DNA from 3 places in the Herbaspirillum sp. GCM10030257 genome. Region 3 is predicted to be linked to each of the others. Evidence: predicted binding sites of a transcription regulator. Region 3 holds the regulator's gene; each other region holds the start of a gene.
The links. Region 3 encodes HrcA, which represses chaperone genes, less so after heat shock. Its sites were predicted from a motif close to TTAGCACTCNNNNNNNNNGAGTGCTAA; they were not measured.

Region 1 (2,271 bases), on a different contig from region 3:
GGATGCGATCACGGCGCTTGGAGAAAATCCGCTGCCCGACGGCTATGTCCTGAAATTGTCCGGTGTACAAAGCAGCAGTGATGCAGCGCGTGTCGAAGCGATTGCCGCACAACTGAAAAACCTTCCTGGCGTCGAATATGTCCAAATCGATTCAGCCTGGGTCAAGCGGCTGGCCGCATTGATGCAGGTGCTGCGGATTGCCCTGCTCTTTCTTGCCACAACCTTGGGTGTGGTGGTCGTGGCAGTCGTCTTCAATACCATCCGGTTGCAGGTGATGACCCAGCGCGAGGAAATTGAGGTGTGCCGGATGTTTGGTGCAACGGATAGCTTTATTTGCCGGCCGTTCTACTATTCTGGCGCATTACTCGGCTTGGCGGCAGGTATCCTGGCACTTGGCGTGGTCGCACTTGCCTTGGGACCGCTGAATGGCGCCATTACGGAATTTGCCCGGCTTTACGCGTCGGAATTCCGGCTGACTCCGCTCACTGTGCAAACCCAGTTTGCTCTTTTGCTAATCAGTGCCGGTTTAGGCCTCATTGGTGCGTTGATGTCGGTTAAGCGGCATCTAGCACGACTTGGCTAAGCCCGGCTGATTAAAGCTTTTAGGCAATTTCCTGCTTTTTCTTTGAGCCCTCGCAACTTACTGCACCCGGTGTGGCCTAAAGTCTCCTTGACCAATCGTTACGGAAGTGCAATAGGTCTACCCTATGAACATCGTTGAAATCGGTGATTAGCACTCTGCTGCGGGGAGTGCTAATATAATGCTCAACAAGGAGTGAATTACTGGCATTTGACGGTAATCGAAACTCGTGAAGCAAGGAGAAACAATGAACGCATCTGCACAGTCCGCATTGGTTCCATCCGCAAAGAATGCTTTGGCGCTGGGTTTCTCGGGAAACCTTGGCAATATTGAAGCGTATATTTCGGCTGTGAACCGTATCCCCATGCTCACGCATGAGGAAGAGACGTCGCTTGCGCGTGAGTTCCGTGAAAAGAATGATTTGGGCGCAGCGCAAAAGCTGGTGATGTCACACCTGCGGCTGGTCGTTTCGATTGCACGTGGTTACCTCGGCTACGGCTTGCCGCATGCCGATCTGATTCAAGAAGGCAATATTGGCTTGATGAAGGCAGTCAAGCGGTTCGACCCTGACCAAGGGGTTCGTCTGGTGTCGTATGCGATGCACTGGATCAAGGCCGAGATGCATGAGTACATCCTGAAAAACTGGCGGCTCGTCAAAGTTGCCACGACGAAGGCCCAACGCAAGCTGTTCTTCAACCTGCGCAGCCATAAGGAAGGCCTCGATGCAATGACGCCGGCACAGGTCGACGATCTGGCCAAGTCGCTGAACGTCAAACGGGAGGAAGTCATTGAGATGGAAACCCGTATGTCCGGCCACGATATAGCACTCGATGCGCCAAGCGATGATGAAGACGACAAGTTCGCACCGATCGCGTATCTGTCGTCGGAGGCAAGTGAGCCGACCAGGACATTGGAGGCGCGCCAGTACGACCGTCTGCAGTCCGAAGGTCTGGAAACGGCGCTCGGCAAGCTCGATCCGCGCTCACGCCGTATCGTCGAAGCGCGCTGGCTGGCCAATGACGACGGTTCTGGCGCGACACTGCATGAACTGGCCGACGAATTCGGTGTTTCGGCCGAACGAATCCGCCAGATCGAGAGCGCGGCCCTGAAGAAAATGAAAGGTACGCTAGCGGCTTATGCCTGATGCCTGATCGGTATCGTGCAGGTTATCAACCAGCAATAAAAAGGCGCTCCATGGAGCGCCTTTTTCATATCTGCGGTGTTGCCTGCGCCGTGTGGCGAGGCTTTATGACAGCAGCAGTTTCAGGTCATGCACGATGGGTTCGGCGCCCTGCCCATGTCTTACGAAGAGGCGAATGCGACCTTGCGGGTCGAACACGTAGCTGCCCGCCGCGTGGTCCATCGTGTAGCTGCCTGGCTCCTTGCCTGGCACCTTCTGGTAAAGCACTTTGAAATCCTTGGCAATCTTTTCGGTCTGCGCCTTGTCGCCAACCAGTCCAAGGAAACGTGTATCAAATGAAGGAACATATTTGGACAGTAATGCAGGCGTATCCCGCTCAGGATCGACAGTAACGAACAATACCTGCACTTTGTCGGCCTGCGGTCCGAGTTGCTGCATCACGCTTGCCATTTCCGCCATGGTACTCGGACAAACATCGGGGCACTGGGTATAACCGAAAAACACGACCACCGCCTTGCCTTTGAAATCGGACAGCGTACGCATCGTCCCG
Region 2 (2,271 bases), 110 kb from region 3:
TTCAGGGTTGCTTTTTCGAGAGTCAGGCCGACTTCTTCAGCGATCACTTGGCCGCCGGTCAGGATAGCGATGTCTTCCAGCATGGCTTTACGACGGTCACCGAAGCCTGGAGCCTTGACTGCGCAAGTCTTCAGGATGCCACGGATGTTGTTGACCACCAGAGTCGCCAGTGCTTCGCCTTCGATGTCTTCTGCGATGATCAGCAGCGGACGGCCGGCTTTTGCAACTTGCTCCAGGATCGGCAGCAGGTCACGGATGTTCGAGATCTTCTTGTCGAACAGCAGGACGAACGGGTTCTCCAGGACGGCAACTTGCTTTTCCGGATTGTTGATGAAGTATGGGGACAGGTAGCCGCGGTCGAACTGCATGCCTTCGACGATGTCGAGTTCGTCATTCAGGGACTTGCCGTCTTCAACGGTGATCACGCCTTCCTTGCCGACTTTTTCCATCGCTTCAGCGATACGCTCGCCGATGGACTGGTCGGAGTTGGCGGAGATCGCGCCAACCTGGGCGATTTCCTTGGAAGTGGTGCAGGGCTTAGCGATGGTCTTGAGCTGTTCGACAGTAGCAGTCACTGCCTTGTCGATACCGCGCTTGAGGTCCATCGGGTTCATGCCGGCGGCAACGAACTTCATGCCTTCGCGGACGATAGCCTGAGCCAGAACGGTAGCGGTAGTCGTACCGTCACCAGCGTTGTCGGATGTCTTGGAAGCGACTTCCTTGACCATCTGTGCGCCCATGTTCATGAGCTTGTCTTTGAGTTCGATCTCTTTCGCGACCGAAACGCCGTCCTTGGTGACGGTCGGGGCGCCGAAGGAGCGCTCGAGAACAACGTTACGGCCTTTCGGGCCGAGGGTAACTTTAACGGCGTTGGCGAGAATGTTGACGCCTTCGACCATCTTGGCACGGGCGGCGTCGCCGAATACTACGTCTTTAGCTGCCATGTTCGAAACTCCTTAATTTATTTGTTAGGTATCTGTATTACTTCTGAACGACTGCCATGATGTCTTCTTCGCGCATCACCAACAGCTCGTCGCCTTCGACTTTGACGGTCTGGCCGGAGTATTTGCCAAACAAAACGACGTCGCCGACCTTGACTTCCAGGGCGCGAACTTTGCCATCTTCGAGGATCTTGCCGTTACCTACAGCCAGAATTTTGCCCTGATCCGGCTTCTCCGCTGCTGCTTCTGGGAGAACGATGCCGGACGCAGTCTTGGTTTCCTGGTCGAGGCGCTTGACGATGACGCGATCGTGCAATGGACGAAGGTTCATACAAACTCCTTAAAAATCAATAAGTTATAATTTTTGCGGCTAGATTGCTGCAAAGCGTATTTCACCGTGCAGCGGTACCGCACTGGAAAAATTAGGTAGTCAGCGGAATTGTTAGCACTCTCCCCTGACGAGTGCTAAGTATATGGGCGTCAATTCGTTTTTTCAAGAGCACCCATTTTTCAATTTGCTATCTGGGGTGGGATTAGCTGGCAAAAAGCTGGCCCATATCGGCAAAACCTTTGATTTCAATGGCATTGCGGCTGGGATCGTAAAAAAACATGGTGGCCTGCTCACCAACCTGGCCCTGGAAACGGATATGCGGCTCGATTTCAAACTCGACGCCGGCGGCGCGCAGGCGGTCGGCGAGGGTCTGCCATTCCGCCATGGGCAGGACGGCGCCGAAATGTGGAACCGGCACATGGTGGCCATCGACCGTATTTGCAGCTTCAGGACGGGACGCTTGCGGCGCGAGGTGTGCCACGATTTGATGCCCGTAAAAATCGAAGTCGATCCACTCTTCAGAACTGCGTCCTTCGTGGCAACCCAATAGCTTTCCATAGAATTCGCGCGCCTTATCGAGGTCATGGACCGGGAAAGCAAGATGAAATGGATGGAGGGCGGCCATGGTGAACTCCTGCGTGGATGAAGGCGGCCCTCATTCTAACGGCGACGACGTGGATGGCGGTAAAGATTGGCCGGAGTTTGATTTACTTTAATATCGATTTGCAATTAATCAATACTTGCTTCGATTGGATCAAGCTGTACTCCTGTTCCGATATCCATACGGATTCCGAAAAACAAAAGCCCCTGCACGCAGGGGCTTTGTATTTTTTGCAATGCCTTGGCAGCTTGGCGCGATATCAGGCGAGGCCGACCTTGACATCGACGTTACCACGCGTTGCATTGGAGTACGGGCAGACTTCATGCGCTTTATTGACCAGTGCCTGAGCGGCGCTCGGTTCAAGACCGGGCAGAGAAACGCTCAACTGTACTTCCAGA
Region 3 (2,271 bases):
AGCCGTGCTGTTTGACCTGGACGATACCCTGTGGCCTATTGTGCCTGTCATCAAGCGCGCGGAAAACCTGTTATTTGAATGGTTGCAGGCCAACGTGCCGACAGTGGCCGCCCGCGTGTCGATTGATGGCATGCGCGCGCGCCGGCAGGTCTTGATGGAAACCGATCCGGTTTATCAGCTGGACTTGCGGGCATTGCGGCATGCAGTGTTGAAAGAGGCATTCATGGACGCTGGTGAGGAGCTTTCGCTGGTTGACGAGGCAATGCATGTATTTTCCCGGGCGCGCAACGAAGTGCCGTTGTTTCCGGATGTCGAGCCAGCCTTGCGCGGATTGCGCGAACACTATGCCTTGGCATCGGTATCGAATGGTGTGTCGGATCTGGAGGCCATCGGTATTGCGCACTTGTTTGACGCTACCATTGCCGCGCACAGTTTCGGTTTGGCCAAGCCGGACGCTGCAATTTTTCATGCGGCCTGTGAAGCACTCAATGTTGCGCCTGGTGAAGCCGTTTATGTTGGCGACGATCCACGGCTTGACGTTGATGGTGCACAAAAAGCCGGACTGCGCGCCGTGTGGATGAATCGCAAGGAATTGCAGCCGTTACGGCCGCTGCCGGAAGGCATTACGCCCGATGCGGTGTGTTCCGATCTGGTCGAATTAGACTGCTGGCTGCAACAACTGCGGTAAAACTCTGATAACAATCAAGTTTTTCTGACTCTGGATGGCAACAGAAAGTGGCACTGGCCGTCTGGCGTCGTTAGAATAACTGTATGCAACTCGATACTCGCGCACAAACTTTACTGAAAGCACTGGTCGAACGGTATATCGCCGACGGTCAACCGGTCGGTTCACGCGCGCTTTCCAAGATCTCGGGACTCGACCTGTCACCGGCGACTATCCGCAACATCATGGCGGACCTGGAAGAAATGGGTTTCGTGGCCAGTCCGCATACCTCCGCCGGTCGCATTCCGACTCCCCGCGGTTACCGGATGTTCGTTGACACCCTGCTGACCGTGCAAGCGATCGACGAATCGACAGTCGAAGCGAGGATGCAAAAACAGCTGCAGCTGAAGTCGCCGCAAAAGATCATTTCCAACGCGGCGCAGATCCTCTCATCGCTGTCGCAGTTCGCCGGCGTCGTGATGACACCACGTCATGAATCGATTTTTCAGCAGATCGAGTTTCTTCGGCTGTCCGAGAAGCGCATCCTGCTGGTGATCGTGGCTCCGAATGGCGAAGTGCAGAATCGACTGCTGCTGACCGATGTCGATTACACACCGTCCCAGCTCATCCAGGCCGGCAATTATATTAACCAGCATTTCGCCGGCTTGAGTTTCGACGACATTCGCAACCGAATTCAAAACGAGCTGCGCCAGCTGCGCGACGACATGACGCGCCTGATGCAGGCTGCCGTAGAAGCCGGTAGCGACGCCATGTCGGACAATGGCGAAGATGTGGTGATTTCCGGTGAGCGCAATCTGCTCAGCGTCACCGATCTTGCCTCGAACATGACTTCATTGCGCAAGTTGTTTGACTTGTTCGAACAAAAGACCAGCCTGATGCAGTTGCTTGACGTGTCGAGCAAGGCGGCCGGCGTACAGATTTTCATTGGCGGCGACTCGCAGTTGCTGCCGGTCGACGACATGAGCGTGGTTACCGCGCCATATGAAGTGAATGGCAAGATTGTCGGCACACTGGGCGTGATCGGACCGACACGCATGGCGTATGAACGAGTGATTCCGCTGGTCGACATTACGGCAAAGCTACTGTCCAACGCGCTCAGTCACACCTGAATTAAAACCATGAATCAGGTAGCCGGTCAGACAACTGCCCGCCGCGGAGGTCAGCTCTGCAACGGGATTCAGCCCATCATCAATTCCGCTACTGACTTGCTGTTGGCCAGGTCGAGTTTGACAAACTGCAGACCGACGCGAAAGCCGTCATTGCCGCTCAGGATGCTGTAAATAACTTTCGCCAAGCCCATCACGCGAACGGTTTTCCCGTTCAGCGGCGCTTCGAATCCCACCGTACATTCCTGACCTGGCCGCAGCTGCTCCCCAAGCATCAGGCTTAAACCACCAAGGGAAATATCGAGCGTACGTGCGCGCATGGGGCGGGCGGCGGAAGTGGCGTGGCCGGAACGCATTTGTAGCGCAGACGGGATATCGTTCATGAAAGCGCGAAGCCTTGGTAACTGCGGCGACGCGCCAAAAAAGTGTTAGCAACGACAAGGCTTTACCAATTCTTTATCGATTCCGGTGCGGACAGTC

Region 1: a site for HrcA is predicted at 731-757, ahead of rpoH (RNA polymerase sigma factor RpoH). Genes of this name have one in related genera too.
Region 2: a site for HrcA is predicted at 1,384-1,410, ahead of groES (co-chaperone GroES). Genes of this name have one in related genera too.

What each region holds. Positions count from the first base shown of each region.
Region 1 is NZ_JBHTDH010000008.1:156,266-158,536, forward strand. Features, by position in the region: gene ftsX (permease-like cell division protein FtsX) at 1-583, shown strand, start outside; gene rpoH (RNA polymerase sigma factor RpoH) at 828-1,724, shown strand; gene ACFQUU_RS14505 (SCO family protein) at 1,827-2,271, opposite strand, start outside.
Region 2 is NZ_JBHTDH010000013.1:133,233-135,503, forward strand. Features, by position in the region: gene groL (chaperonin GroEL) at 1-944, opposite strand, end outside; gene groES (co-chaperone GroES) at 982-1,272, opposite strand; gene ACFQUU_RS19265 (VOC family protein) at 1,475-1,897, opposite strand; gene ACFQUU_RS19270 (organic hydroperoxide resistance protein) at 2,133-2,271, opposite strand, start outside.
Region 3 is NZ_JBHTDH010000013.1:23,359-25,629, reverse strand. Features, by position in the region: gene ACFQUU_RS18740 (HAD family hydrolase) at 1-688, shown strand, start outside; gene hrcA (heat-inducible transcriptional repressor HrcA) at 772-1,794, shown strand; gene ACFQUU_RS18730 (PilZ domain-containing protein) at 1,863-2,174, opposite strand; gene fur (ferric iron uptake transcriptional regulator) at 2,248-2,271, opposite strand, start outside.